Regions from separate parts of the Rahnella sp. BCC 1045 genome, predicted to be linked through region 2. Evidence: predicted binding sites of a transcription regulator. Region 2 holds the regulator's gene; the other holds the start of a gene.
The links. The regulator PurR, encoded in region 2, represses purine synthesis genes. The targets are predictions, from matches to a motif close to CANGCAAACGTTTGCNTG.

Region 1 (7,348 bases), on a different contig from region 2:
ATGGGCGGAGGGTTCTACGACCGCACGCTGGAGCACTGGCGGGATGGCGGGCCGTATCCGATTGGCTTAGCGCATGATTGCCAGCAGGTGGACGTCTTGCCGGTGGAGCACTGGGATGTGCCTTTGCCGCAAGTGATCACGCCGGGCAAAGTGTGGACGTGGTGAAGATAGGCTGACTGTTGATACTCCTCTCAGAGAATACTCCCCTCAGAAAATTCCCCTTATACATACCGTTACACGCCGAAACCAATCCCTCACGGACAATAAATTCCGTCATGTCTATTATCTTCTCAACGGCCCCGCAGTGGGGCAGACACATAAACCGATATCTCTGAGGATTTAAACATGAAAAAAGTATTAGCTCTGGTTGTAGCCGCTGCAATGGGTCTGTCTTCTGTCGCTTTCGCTGCTGAAACAACCGCTACTCCGGCACCTGCTGCTGCAACGACCGCTGCGCCTGCGGCCAAGCATGTAACTAAACACAAGACTCACAAGAAAGTCGCTCAGAAAGCGCAGGCTGCTAAAAAACACGTGAAACACGCTAAGAAAGCTGCTCCGGTAGCGCAGAAAGCGCAGGCTGCTAAGAAACACGTGAAACATGCTAAGAAAGCAACTCCGGTAGCGCAGAAAGCGCAGGCTGCTAAAAAACACGTGAAACATGCTAAGAAAGCTGCTCCGGTAGCGCAGAAAGCGCAGGCTGCTAAAAAACACGTGAAACATGCTAAGAAAGCTGCTCCGGCTACAAAAGCAACCCCAGCAGCATAAGAAGTTACCAAGAAGTCTTTGTGAGGTATTAACTCGCAATTACCAGAAATGCTAAATTTACACCCGGTTCGCCGGGTGTTTTTTTCTCCAGTTTTTATCCTGAGGTACTGTGGATGATGCTGCGCCGCTTCCAGTTCGAAATCACCCTGTCTTCACTGATCCTCTGTGGTCTGGTCAGCCTGTTCTTTTACTTATGACATTTTCGTGAAGTGCCCTGAGATGGCGCCCGTCATCGGCTCAACGCCTTGAGCAATCTGGCAAACGACTCATCCGGTAAGATCTTCCCGTCTGCGGGAAATAGCATAAAAAAACCGCCTTTCGGCGGTTTATAGTCTGTTACTGCGCAGATCTCTCAATAAAGCAAGCGCGCACGGATCGTGCCCGGAATCGCTTTCATCAGTTGCAGCGCGGTGTTCAACGTTGTGACATCCGTTTCAGCATCGATAACCACATAACCGACTTCCGGGCTGGTTTGCAGATACTGTGCTGCAATGTTGATGCCCTGCTCCGCGAAAATCTGGTTGATGCTGGTCAGCACACCCGGACGGTTTTCGTGGATATGCAGCAAACGGCTGGCTTTCTCGGTATGCGCTGGCAAAGAGGCTTCCGGGAAGTTAACCGCGGACAAAGTCGAACCGTTGTCAGAGTATTTCGCCAGTTTGCCCGCCACTTCCAGGCCTATGCCTTCCTGCGCTTCCATGGTAGAACCGCCGATGTGTGGCGTCAGCAGCACGTTGTCGAATTCACACAGCGGAGAATTGAACGGATCGCTGTTGGTCGCCGGTTCTTCCGGGAAGACGTCGATAGCTGCACCGGACAGATGTTTGCTGCGCAGCGCATTGCACAGGGCAGGAATGTCGATCACCGTGCCGCGTGAGGCGTTGATCAGCAATGCGCCCTGTTTGATCTGTGCCAGCTGCACTTCGGAAATCATGTTTTTGGTGCCTGGCGTTTCTGGAACGTGCAGGGTCACGACGTCGCTGGTGCTGAGCAGTTCTTCCAGAGTCGCAATCGGCTGCGCATTACCCAGCGGCAATTTGCTTTCGATGTCGTAATAGAAGACGCGCATCCCCAGGCTTTCCGCCAGAATACCTAACTGTGTACCGATGTGGCCGTAGCCGACAATACCCAGACGTTTACCGCGCGCTTCAAAAGAACCGACGGCCAGTTTGTTCCAGATCCCGCGGTGCGCCTTGGCGTTGGCCTCAGGAATACCACGCATCATCAGCAGCATTTCGCCCAGCACCATTTCGGCGACGGAACGGGTATTAGAGAACGGTGCGTTAAAGACCGGAATACCACGACGGGTTGCCGCTTTCAGGTCAACCTGATTAGTACCGATACAGAAACACCCTACAGCCACCAGTTTTTCTGCTGCCTGGAACACTTCTTCGGTCAGCTGAGTACGCGATCGGAGTCCAACAAAGTGCGCATCACGGATCGATTCTTTCAGCGATTCCGTATCTAAAGCACCTTTGTGAAATTCAATATTGGTGTAACCCGCGGCACGGAGTGTATCAACCGCACTTTGGTGGACGCCTTCCACTAACAAAAATTTAATCTTGTCTTTCTCAAGTGATACTTTTGCCATTTCCCGACCCTATATTTTTTCTGGCTGAATTCGAACTGCTAGGTGACTGCTCACAGTCAACATAACAAAAAATACGCCATCATCAATACAAACGATTGCCTGCCAGACAGCAGAAGGCTCACCGCGCCTGTTGGTTTTCAGCATTTCCTGCTGGTTAGATTTTACAAAGCAAGACGTTCAGGAGGCGATAGTGAGAAATGTGACATAAGTCACCAAATTAAGGCTTTTGAAGAAAAGATGATTCATTCAGAAAATTATCATCTTCATAACATTGTGTTATGACAGGGAGATGACTGGCTGCTTTCAGCAAAAGCAGCCAGATCTTCTGCTTATTGATAGGTTACTTCAGCGTGACAGTTTTTACGCCTTCAGAAGTGCCTACCAGCGCAACGTCGGCGCCACGGTTGGCGAACAGCCCTACCGTCACCACGCCCGCAATTCCGTTGATCTTATTTTCCATCGCGACGGCATCCAGAATGCTCAGATTATGGACGTCGAGAATGATATTGCCGTTGTCAGTCAGAACGTTCTGGCGGTATTCCGGCAGACCACCGAGTTTCACCAGTTCACGCGCAACGTAAGAACGCGCCATCGGGATGACTTCTACCGGCAGCGGGAATTTACCCAGCACATCGACTTGCTTAGACGCGTCCACAATACAGACGAATTTTTTGGCGATCGCGGCAATGATTTTTTCGCGGGTCAGCGCAGCGCCGCCGCCTTTGATCATCTGCATGAAGCCGTTGATTTCATCCGCGCCGTCAACGTAAACGTCCAGCGAGTCCACTTCGTTGCTGTCGAAAACGTGAATGCCTAAGCTTTTCAGTTTTGCCGTTGAAGCGTCAGAGCTGGAAACGGCGCCCTCGATCTGACCTTTGATCGAACCCAGTGCATCGATGAAATGGGCGGCGGTGGATCCGGTTCCGACACCGACGATGGTGCCCGGAGTCACGTAATCCAGTGCGGCCCAGCCGACTGCTTTTTTCAATTCTTCCTGCGTCATAATGGCTTCTCTGTCTGATAACGTAAGTGGCGTGAATACGGAAAAGTGTCGGTGATTATAAAGCATGTGCCGGCAGATTGGGCAGACAAGAGCGTGACCAGATCACACTTATTAAGTGCAATTGGGTTGTAAGCGCCCCGATTTTCCTCACCACAAAACCTGACAATCTGTGGCATAGTGTTCGGATAAAATTAAATCCAAGGGACAGAACTCCGATGAAACGCCCGGACTATAGAACGCTACAGGCACTGGACGCGGTGATCCGTGAGCGCGGTTTTGAGCGCGCCGCACAAAAGCTTTGCATCACCCAATCGGCGGTCTCTCAGCGCATTAAACAACTGGAAAATCTGTTCGGCCAGCCTCTGCTGGTGCGTACCGTGCCGCCTCGTCCGACGGAACAGGGGCAGAAATTACTGGCCCTGTTACATCAGGTGGAATTGCTGGAAGAGGAGTGGCTCGGCAGTGACAGTAACAGCGACAGTAACGATACGCCGCTGCTGCTTTCGCTGGCGGTCAACGCCGACAGTCTGGCAACCTGGCTGTTACCGGCGCTGAAATCCGTGCTGGTCGATTCACCTATCCGCCTGAATTTGCAGGTTGAAGATGAAACCCGGACGCAGGAACGTCTGCGCCGCGGTGAAGTGGTCGGCGCGGTGAGTATTCAGCCGCAGCCGCTTCCGAGCTGTCTGGTCGATCAACTTGGCGCGCTGGATTACCTCTTTGTCGCTTCCAAGCCGTTTGCCGATCGGTATTTCCCGAACGGCGTCACCCGTTCCGCGCTGCTGAAAGCGCCGGCGGTTGCGTTTGATCATCTCGACGATATGCACCAGGCGTTCCTTCAACAGAACTTCGATTTGTCACCGGGCAGCGTGCCGTGTCATATCGTTAACTCGTCGGAAGCCTTTGTGCAGCTGGCACGTCAGGGCACGACCTGTTGTATGATCCCGCATCTGCAAATCGAGAAAGAGCTGGAAAGCGGCGAGCTTATCGACCTGACGCCCGGCCTGTTCCAGCGCCGGATGCTGTACTGGCACCGCTTTGCGCCGGAAAGCCGCATGATGCGTAAAGTCACCGATGCCCTGCTGGCACACGGACATCAGGTGTTGCGTCAGGACTGATTTAGCGCCGCAGAAAACAAAAAACCCGCCGGAGCGGGTTTTTCATTATTACGGCGTCATATTTACTGAGCTGGTGCGGGTGCCTGCGGCTGCAGTTCGAACACCACATCGACCTGATCATCAAAGTGAATGCTTTGCTGTTCGTAGGTTTCAGCGGCATCATTTTGCGTGGGTGCGGCGGCGGCTTTAAACATGCGCGCAACCGGCATTGGCTGGTAGTTGGCGACGTGATAACGAATGCTGTAAACCGGCCCCAGTTTGGTGTGGAAGCCCTCTGCCAAAGACTTTGCCTGCTGTGTGGCGTTATCAATGGCTTTCTGACGCGCTTCGTCACGGAAACGATCAGGATTTGCCACACCCAGTTCGATAGAACGGATTTCATTCAGGCCGGATTTTAATGCGCCATCCAGCAAATCGTTCAGTTTATCCAGCTGACGCAATGTCACCTGAACCTGACGCACCGCACGGTAGCCTTTCAGCTCTGAGCTGCCGTCTTTCAGGTAATTATATTCCGGCTGTGTGCTGAGATTCGCGGCATTGATGTCTTTCTTTTCAATTCCGTTTTTCTGCAGGAAACCAAAATATTCCGCCACACGATCGTCGGCTTGTTTCTTGGCGCTCGCGGAATCTTTTGCCGATACGCTCACTTCAATGGCCAGCGTCGCGATATCCGGTGTGGCGTCAACGCTTGCCGTACCTGATGTCACCACGTGCGGGCCGGCAGGAACTTCTGCCGCGTGCAACGCTAAAGGTAAAGTCCCTAATCCCAACATCGCTGCTACAGCCAATGCTTTCAGTTTCACAGTGCCTCCATTAATCATCAAAGATCTGGCAATAGTTAATTCAATCAATCCGCAAAACCGTAGCATAAACCGTTACAACTGAAACTAAGATTAGTGACAAAAACCTGTTTTCGGGTAAAAACTCAAAATACGCCGGTCTGACGCGCAAGTTGTACGGCAATCCCCCACATAATTACGCCAACAATAAAGTTGATGACGCGCTGCACTTTCCCGGTGTTTAACCAGGGCGCGAGTAATGCCGCGAGAATGGCCAGCCCGAAGAACCACAGCACAGAAGCACTGACCGCGCCGAGCGCAAACCACGAACGTTCGTCGTGGCTCAGGCTTCCGCCCAGACTACCCAATACGACGAACGTATCGAGATAAACGTGAGGATTGAGCCAGGTCACCGCCAGCATGCTGACGACAATCTTCCAGCGGCTTTGCTTCGCCACTTCCGCCTGCGCCAGTTCAGGATTTTTGCTGAATGCCGTGCGAAACGCGCCCCAGCCATACCACAGCAGAAATGCCACGCCGCCCCAACTTACCAGCGCTAATAACAGCGGCGATTTGCTCAGCAGCGCGCTGCCGCCAAATATCCCGCCGCAAATCAGCACGATATCGCTCAGCGCGCATAAAGACGCAATCATCAGATGATACTGGCGGCGAATGCCCTGATTCATCACAAACGCATTCTGCGGCCCGAGGGGTAAAATCATTGCGGCGCTCATCGCCAGTCCTTGCAGGAAAATAGCCAGCACGTGAATATCCTTAAAGAGTTAATAACAGAGATTGCGCGCAGTGTAAGGGCTTTGGTGTCATTAGAGGAAATGGATATTTCTAATCGGTCATTAGCCTGACTTATTTGTGAGGAGCCCATTTTTCAGACACAAAAAAGGCGCCCGCAGGCGCCCTTTGAGAAGCCGCGACTTTATTCCGCAGGCTGTACGTTTTTATCCACAACGACAGGGGCCGCCGGATACAAATGAACGTCCATTTGCGGATACGCAATATTGATATTGTTTTTATCCAGCGCACGTTTGAACGATTCCAGCAGATCCCATTTCACGTTCTGCGCATCACCGTTGCTGGTCCATGCGTACACGATGAAATTCAGGGTAGAAGCGGCCATTTCGTTCAGACGTACGGTGACGCCTTTATCCTGTAACACACGCTGATCGGCAGTGATGATCTCGGTGAGGATCGATTTGACCAGATCAATGTCAGAGTCATAACCCACGCCGATGGTCATATCGATACGGCTTGTCGGTTCGCGTGAATTGTTGATGATGTTACCGGCAATAATTTTACCGTTTGGTACGACGATGATTTTGTTGTCCGGCGTACGCAGAGTGGTTGAGAAAATCTGTACGTGCGTCACCGTACCGGCTACGCCGCCGAGATCCACATATTCACCTGCACGGAACGGACGGAAAATAACCAACAGCACGCCAGCTGCGAAGTTAGACAGCGAGCCCTGTAACGCCAGACCGACGGCCAGACCGGCGGCACCGATAACCGCAATCACCGACGTGGTTTGTACCCCGATGCGTCCGAGAACCGCAATCAGCGTGAAGGCGATAATCGCGTAACGCACCATAGCGGAAAGGAAATCAGAAACCGTGATATCAATACCACGAACTTTCAGAACACGGCTGACACCGCCGGAAACGACGCGGGCGATTATCAGACCGACGATCAGAATGAAAATAGCCGCCACAATGTTCACAGCATAATGCAGAAGCAAGGCCTGGTTTCTCACCAACCAGTTGCCAGCATTATTAATGCTGCCTACAACGTTCAAATCATCCATTTAAAGTACCCCAAAATTACACCCTGTCGGGCTGCAAGAAACCAAAGCTGCCCGACGATGCGGGCAGCAAGTGTGCTTTAAGGTTAACTAACAATGCGATGAAGTGCCAACCGCCCGTTGAGAAAGGCTATCAGATTAGGAATTTACGCGGCTGTTCTTAAGCGTTTCAGGCGTTTTGAAAGCCTGTAACGGCCCTCTTCCGCTCAGCGTGAAGGCCGAAATCACGGTGAACGTCAGCGCCACTAATCCCAGGATCAGGTACGTGCCGTGGAAACC
Region 2 (7,348 bases):
GGTGCGGTCAGTGAATACGAAGCGCTGCACGAGATTTTCAAAGTTATCCGCAAAGGGATGAAAGAACAGAACTGTAACAGGGCGATTATCGTGGCGCATAACGCCAATTTTGACCACAGTTTCCTGATGGCCGCTGCCGAACGTGCGGGGCTAAAACGCAATCCTTTCCATCCGTTTGCCACCTTTGATACCGCCGCGTTAAGCGGGCTGGTGCTCGGGCAAACCGTGCTGGCGAAGGCCTGTATCAGCGCCGGTATCGTGTTTGACAGCAGTCAGGCGCATTCCGCCCTGTACGACACTGAACGCACAGCAGAACTGTTTTGCGAGCTGGTGAATCGCTGGAAACGCCTCGGCGGCTGGCCGCTGGCACTGTCTGCGGATGAAAACGAAGTGGAAGAAGCACCGGAAGAAAATCAGCAATAATTTTCGCGGCTTTCATGCAGTCGAAATGACAAATAAAAAGAGCGACATAATGTCGCTCTTTTTTTACCGGTAACCCCGGGTCAGGCTGCCGGTATTTCTGAATCGCCCTGAATTACTCTTCAGAGGATTTGTATTTCTCAGCCGTTTCTTTGATCAGCTGTTGCAGTTCACCGCGCTGGAACATCTCAACCACGATGTCGCAACCGCCAACCAGCTCACCATCAACCCACAGCTGCGGGAACGTTGGCCAGTTAGCAAATTTTGGCATCTCAGCACGAATATCCGGGTTCTGCAGGATATCAACGTAAGCGAAACGCTCGCCACACGCAGACAGCGCCTGAACAGCCTGTGCTGAAAAACCGCAGCTTGGCAGTTTTGGAGAACCTTTCATGTACAGCAGAATCGGGTTTTCAGAAACTTGCTTCTGAATTTTTTCAATCGTTGGAGTGGTCATTTCTTGCTTCCTCAAGCCGGTACAGGCTGTCACGGTCATTACTCTTCACGCGCAGCACACAGAGACGGTGTGCAATCACAATGCTTTCTATTGTAACGATGGCTGCCACCAGATAAAAACGCCAATTTTTGTGGGGTCTTTCTCAATACTGGCATTTCGCTAAACAATCTTCTGCGCTTGCGTTCAGGTTCACATATTTAAAGATTCATCGAGAATAACATTTTTGCCGTTCCACGATAATGTCAGATTTGCAAAATCCCATTCTTTAACTTAAATAATAACATGATGAAAAGTGGTTATTTTTTTGACTAAAAATGGCGGTTATTTCGACATAAAAAAAGCTATTAACTTTTTCTCACAATATGATCTAGAATCGAGGCAATTCGTGCTTTTTTGTCTCGTTCTTTTAGGCAATACTCTGACATCCCTGATGTTTAACCCTACCACTCATGGTAACGAAGCTATGCGCTTACTGTTCACGCTTTTTGTGCTGCTCTTTACCCAGCTGTTTCTGAATATGGCTCATGCGTCGCCACAGACTCGTGTCGCGGCCGACCAGCGAAAGAGTCATGTTAACCAGGTCACGCCGGAAGAACGCCGAAAGCGAAAAACGGCAGCCGCGAAAACCAGCAAGAAAACCAAAGTCGCGCCGGTTTCAGAACCTAAAACTCAGGAAAAAAATTCGAAGAAGAAAGTCAAAAGCACCGAACTGGTTAAGCGAAAGACGTCTTCTGAAAAAACAGTAAAAACGACGCGGGCCGAGAGTAAAAAAGAAAAAACACTCAAGACAACCCGGGCCGAGGCGAAAGCAGGGAAGGAAACGAAAAACCGCTCTCTCGCTAAAAACAGCAGTGAAAAGGCCAGTAAAAAAGAAGCGTATGGCCGCCACCGCAAAGGCAAAAAGTTACGTGAAGAAGACAGTAAACCGATAACGCTCAGCGCAACACACAAGAAACGTTATCAGCACGCACAACAAACCGCGATGACCAAGCTGATGCACCAGGTCGGCAAACCTTACCGCTGGGGCGGAACGTCACCGAATACAGGTTTCGATTGCAGCGGACTGGTTTACTACGCATACAAAGATTTGATCCGTATTAAAATGCCCCGCACAGCGAATGAAATGTACCACTTGCGCGATGCGGCCCCGGTCAAACGGGGTGAATTAGAATCCGGCGATCTGGTTTTCTTCCGGATTAATAACCGCGGCGCCGCAGACCATGTCGGTGTTTACGTAGGAAACGGGAAGTTTATCCAGTCACCGCGCACCGGCGAAGACATTAAGATCACCTCACTGGGTGACGATTACTGGCAAGATCATTATGTAGGCGCACGACGGGTAATGACCCCTAAGACGATCCGATAATAAACAATTCGTTAAGTCTGAAGTTTCGCTAATCAGCCATTGAATAGCATTTAACGAAGAGTTTCTGCAGGGAAGAGTATCGGCGGAATGGGTGACTGCGTAAAATTGAAAAGGGCGATTCCTGTTATAGGTAATCGCCCTTTTTATTGCGGCTTTCGCGCAAATCAGTTCATCACTGCGGTGAAACTGAAAGCAATAATCACGAGCAAAGCGCAGACCGTAGTGATCAAAGAAAATTTCAGGTTGCTGTCCATTAAACCCCCTTACGGATCAAATTGTGGCGTTCGTATAGCCACACTGAATGTGTGCCAACGCATTTTCTCATAATTCGCATTGAAAATCTTGTGCTGAATGACACCAGGTTCATGACAATTTTACTTCCACTTTCCTGCATTATAAGTGAAAATTGTCGGTTACCACGCCTGTGTGCCGGTCGATTTCACCCGAGAGCATTTCACGCCTCACTCTGAAGAATCCACCCAACGATTTCACTGCCCTTTTCGAAGTCAGCAGTTAAATCCACGCAAGCAAACGATTAACATAATGCTAACGTGCTGAAACACGTGAGCACAGGAGTCATTTTTTACATGGCAACGATTAAAGATGTCGCAAAGCGCGCTGGCGTTTCCACCACAACCGTGTCGCACGTCATCAATAAAACCCGTTTCGTCGCCGAAGAAACCCGAGCCGCGGTTCTCCTTGCAATCAAAGAGTTGCACTATTCTCCCAGCGCTGTGGCACGTAGCCTGAAGGTCAATAACACCAAAACAATCGGTCTGCTGGCAACGTCCAGTGAAGCGCCCTACTTCGCCGAAGTGATTGAGGCCGTGGAGAACAGCTGTTTCTCAAAAGGCTATACGCTGATTTTGTGTAACTCACACAATAATCTGGAGAAGCAACAGGCCTACCTGCAAATGCTGGCGCAAAAACGCGTCGACGGTTTACTTGTGATGTGCGCGGAGTATCCGGACGAATTGCTGAATATGCTTGAAGAATACCGCTCTATCCCGATGGTTGTGATGGACTGGGGCGAAGCGCGTAAGAATTTCACCGACAGCATTATCGATAACGCGTTTGAAGGCGGCTATATGGCCGGACGTTATCTGATTGAACGCGGTCATCGCGATATCGGCGTGATCCCTGGGCAACTGGCGCGAAACACCGGCGGCGGCCGTTTCCAGGGCTTTGTGAAAGCACTGACGGAAGCCAATATTCCTCTTCGTGAAGAATGGGTCGTTCAGGGCGACTTTGAGCCGGAATCGGGCTATCAGGCCATGCACAAAATTCTGATGCAGAAAAACCGCCCGACGGCTGTATTCTGTGGCGGTGACGTGATGGCGATGGGGGCAATCTGTGCCGCCGATGAACTGGGCCTGCGCGTACCGCAGGATATTTCCGTGATTGGCTATGATAACGTGCGTAACGCGCGCTATTTCTCACCGGCACTGACGACAGTTCATCAGCCAAAAGAACGTCTGGGCGAAATGGCCTTTACCATGCTGCTGGACAGAATTATCAGCAAACGCGAAGAGTCGCAGACCATTGAAGTGCATCCCAAACTGGTTGAGCGCCGTTCCGTGGCCGACGGCCCGTACCGCGATTACCGCCGTTAACTTTCAATAAACGCCTGTGCCACAGGCGTTTTTTTGTCAGTCGCGCAACCATTCCCGGTTCATCGTTTCCGTGTCTCCCATGTATTCCAGCAGCCACGCCAGCGAAGGCGACGGATTGCTCTGATCCCACGTCAGGCAGCACGGGCTGTCCGGAAAGGTATTTTCCAGCGACAGTACCTGTAATTTTTGCTGTTCAATCAAGGGTGTCACGCGGTGAACCGGCATCATGCCAACACATAAACCTTCGTTCAGACATTCCAATGCACACGTCCAGTCGGGAACCACCAGCCGCCGCTGGTTATCCAGCGTCCAGGTATCGCGTTTCGGCAATGTACGCGATGTATCTTCCAGGCAAAGCGCCGGATAAGGCCGTAACTGATCGTCACTCAGTATTCCCTGCGTCTGGGCCAGCGGATGTTGCGCGCTGACCACACAATGCCAGTCCATAAAACCCATATCGCGGAAATTGAACCGTCCACCGACGGGGATCGCCCGCGTCGCGCCGATGGCGACATCCGCCCGCCCGTCGACCAGCGCGTCCCAGACACCGTTAAAGACTTCCGAATGAATGATGAGTTCGGTATCAGGGAAATGGCGATAGAAATCCAGCACCAGCCGCCGTGTCCGCGCAGGTTTAACGATACGGTCAACGGCAACCCGTAATTCTCCGCGCCAGCCATTGGCGACCTGCTGACACTGGCGGCGGGTCGCTATCATTTTTTTTGTCAGAACCCGCGCTTCGTCGACAAAAACTTTACCGGCAGGAGTCAGAATAACGTCGCGATGTCTGCGTTCAAACAACGGAACGGCCAGCCATTGTTCAAGCTGGCGAACGGTGTAGCTGATGGCAGAAGGAACCCGGTGCAAGTCCTGCGCGGCAGCGCTAAAACTGCCTGTTCGGGCGACGGCATCGACCACTTCAAGAGCATATTCTGACCACATCGTTTAGCCTTCAATATTTTTGATAGCAGATTGCAAATATTAGCGTTTCACAAGCCTGTTATCAAAGCGTTAAACTCCGCATCCGATACGATTTCCGCGTCAAATCATCTGCAATAAATAAATTAAAGAGACAATAATGAAACCCTCACTTGGATTTATGCTCTATCTTGCCGGGCTGAGCATGCTTGGCTTTTTAGCGACCGATATGTACCTTCCGGCCTTCAGCGCGATGCAAAGCAGCCTGATGACCAGCCCGGGCATGATCAGCGCCAGCCTGAGTATTTTCCTTGGCGGCTTTGCCATCGGTCAGCTGTTGTGGGGGCCATTGTCCGACAAGATTGGCCGCAAGCCGGTATTGCTGATTGGCTTAGCGCTCTTTGTCGTCGGTTGTCTGGGCGTGCTATGGGTTGAGAATGTCCGCGCCCTGCTGGCGCTGCGTTTCCTGCAAGCTGTCGGCGTCTGTGCCGCCGCCGTCACCTGGCAGGCGCTGGTGGTAGATCGCTTTTCTGCCGATGTTGCTAAAAAAACCTTTGCCAGCATCATGCCACTGGTTGCGCTTTCCCCTGCTCTGGCACCTTTGCTGGGCGCCTGGGTTCTCAACCATTTTGACTGGGAAGCGATTTTCGTTCTGCTGACCGCCGTAGCCGTTATCTTGCTTATCACCACGTCCACACTGCGCGAAAATGCGCCAGAGGTTCATGCTCCTGCTGATAAAACCGGTTTCGCGAAACTTCTCGCTTCCCGGTTTTACAGCGGTAACGTGATGATTTATGCCGCCTGCTCTGCCGGCTTTTTCGCGTGGCTGACCGGTTCCCCGTTTATTCTCAGCGACATGGGGTATTCGCCGGGTGTGATTGGCCTGAGCTATGTTCCACAGACCATTGCTTTCCTTCTGGGCGGTTTTGGGTGTCGTGTGCTGATCAGCAAAACGGATGGGAATAAGATCCTGCCGTGGCTGCTGGCAGGTTATGGCGTCAGTGTGGCGGGTTTGTTCGGCGTGGCTATATTTACTGATGCGAGTCTGGTGAGTCTGTTAATTCCGTTCTGCCTGATGGCTTTGGTGAATGGCGCGATTTATCCCATTGTCGTCGCAAATGCATTAATGCCATTTCCTGCTAATACAGGTAAGGCCGCGGCGTTGCAAAATACACTGCAGTTGGGTCTATGTTTCCTCGCGAGTTTGCTGGTTTCCGCATTTATTGTGCAACCACTCATGGCGACAGTCACCACGATGCTGTCTACACTACTGTTGGTAGTTTTAGGCCGCTGGCTGTCACTGCGTCAGGAAGAAGTGCAATCCGGTGAACAGGAACCGGTGCAGAAACAGCAGGCACGGAATGCAAACTAATAGTGATAATGACTTTAAGTAACAATCACTTAATGGACATTTACATTCGTAGTGATTAACTATTGAGAATGCCAGCCAGCGAGCCTATACTCAACTGAACCCAATAAAATAGCATTTTTACAATACTTTTATTACATAGTTAGCGTCGGCGCGAGGTTCGCGTCACACTATTTATTCTGGTTCGTTTTTCAAGGATGATTTTCCTGCCCACATTTTGTGTGCAGGCGTTCTTCTAATTTCCTCTGTTGGTGTCGAATATCGGACGTGGCGCAAGTCGTCTGTTCTCATAAAGACCTGCAAAAATAGCCTTTGCTTTTCCCGGCAGGTTAATAAGTCAGAAGAGAAAGTGATGGAGAAGCTATGAGTTCATCGTGTATAGAAGACCAAAGCATTCAGGACAATCAGTGGTATCGGATAGTCAGTGAAATGCTGGCTACGGCAGACATCCAGGTTAACGGTAATCGCCCTTTCGACCTTAAAGTAAAAAACACTGACTTCTTCAAGCGTGTTTTACAGGAAGGTTCTTTGGGTCTGGGTGAAAGTTATATGGATGGTTGGTGGGAATGCGAGCGCCTTGATATATTTTTCCAGCGCGTTCTCCGTGCCGGTTTGGAAAATAAACTCCCCCACCATTTTAAAGACACACTACGTATCGCAGCAGCACGCCTCACCAATCTGCAGTCCCGTAAACGGGCGTGGATCGTCGGGAAAGAACATTACGATTTGGGCAATGATTTATTTACCCTGATGCTCGACCCGTATATGCAATATTCCTGCGGCTACTGGAAAGATGCCACGACGCTTGAAGAAGCGCAGGAAGCTAAGCTCAAAATGATCTGCGATAAACTGCAACTGAAACCGGGCCAGCGTTTGCTCGATATCGGCTGCGGCTGGGGTGGATTATCTGAGTTTGCAGCCCGCAATTATGGCGTCAGCGTAGTTGGCGTTACGATTTCTGCCGAGCAACAAAAGCTGGCCCAGAAACGCTGCGAAGGCCTGGACGTCACCATTTTGCTTCAGGATTACCGCGATCTTAACGATCAGTTCGACCGTGTTGTTTCCGTCGGTATGTTCGAGCATGTGGGTCCCAAAAATTATGAGACCTACTTTAATGTCGCCCGACGTAACATCAAACCTGACGGCATTTTCCTGCTGCACACCATCGGTTCTAACAAAACAGATCTGAGTGTCGATCCGTGGAT

Region 1: a site for PurR is predicted at 2,441-2,458, ahead of serA (phosphoglycerate dehydrogenase). Genes of this name have one in related genera too.

The regions. Positions count from the first base shown of each region.
Region 1 is NZ_JAFMOZ010000143.1:144,078-151,425, forward strand. It holds gene J1782_RS23870 (5-formyltetrahydrofolate cyclo-ligase) at 1-165, shown strand, start outside; gene asr (acid resistance repetitive basic protein Asr) at 346-765, shown strand; gene serA (phosphoglycerate dehydrogenase) at 1,118-2,356, opposite strand; gene rpiA (ribose-5-phosphate isomerase RpiA) at 2,697-3,359, opposite strand; gene J1782_RS23890 (LysR family transcriptional regulator ArgP) at 3,575-4,477, shown strand; gene J1782_RS23895 (oxidative stress defense protein) at 4,540-5,280, opposite strand; gene argO (arginine exporter ArgO) at 5,403-6,020, opposite strand; gene mscS (small-conductance mechanosensitive channel MscS) at 6,191-7,072, opposite strand; gene J1782_RS23910 (MFS transporter) at 7,208-7,348, opposite strand, start outside.
Region 2 is NZ_JAFMOZ010000135.1:88,299-95,646, reverse strand. It holds gene rnt (ribonuclease T) at 1-423, shown strand, start outside; gene J1782_RS17840 (Grx4 family monothiol glutaredoxin) at 536-877, opposite strand; gene J1782_RS17835 (C40 family peptidase) at 1,341-2,243, shown strand; gene J1782_RS26565 (YnhF family membrane protein) at 2,408-2,497, opposite strand; gene purR (HTH-type transcriptional repressor PurR) at 2,831-3,856, shown strand; gene punR (DNA-binding transcriptional activator PunR) at 3,893-4,798, opposite strand; gene punC (purine nucleoside transporter PunC) at 4,935-6,146, shown strand; gene cfa (cyclopropane fatty acyl phospholipid synthase) at 6,507-7,348, shown strand, end outside.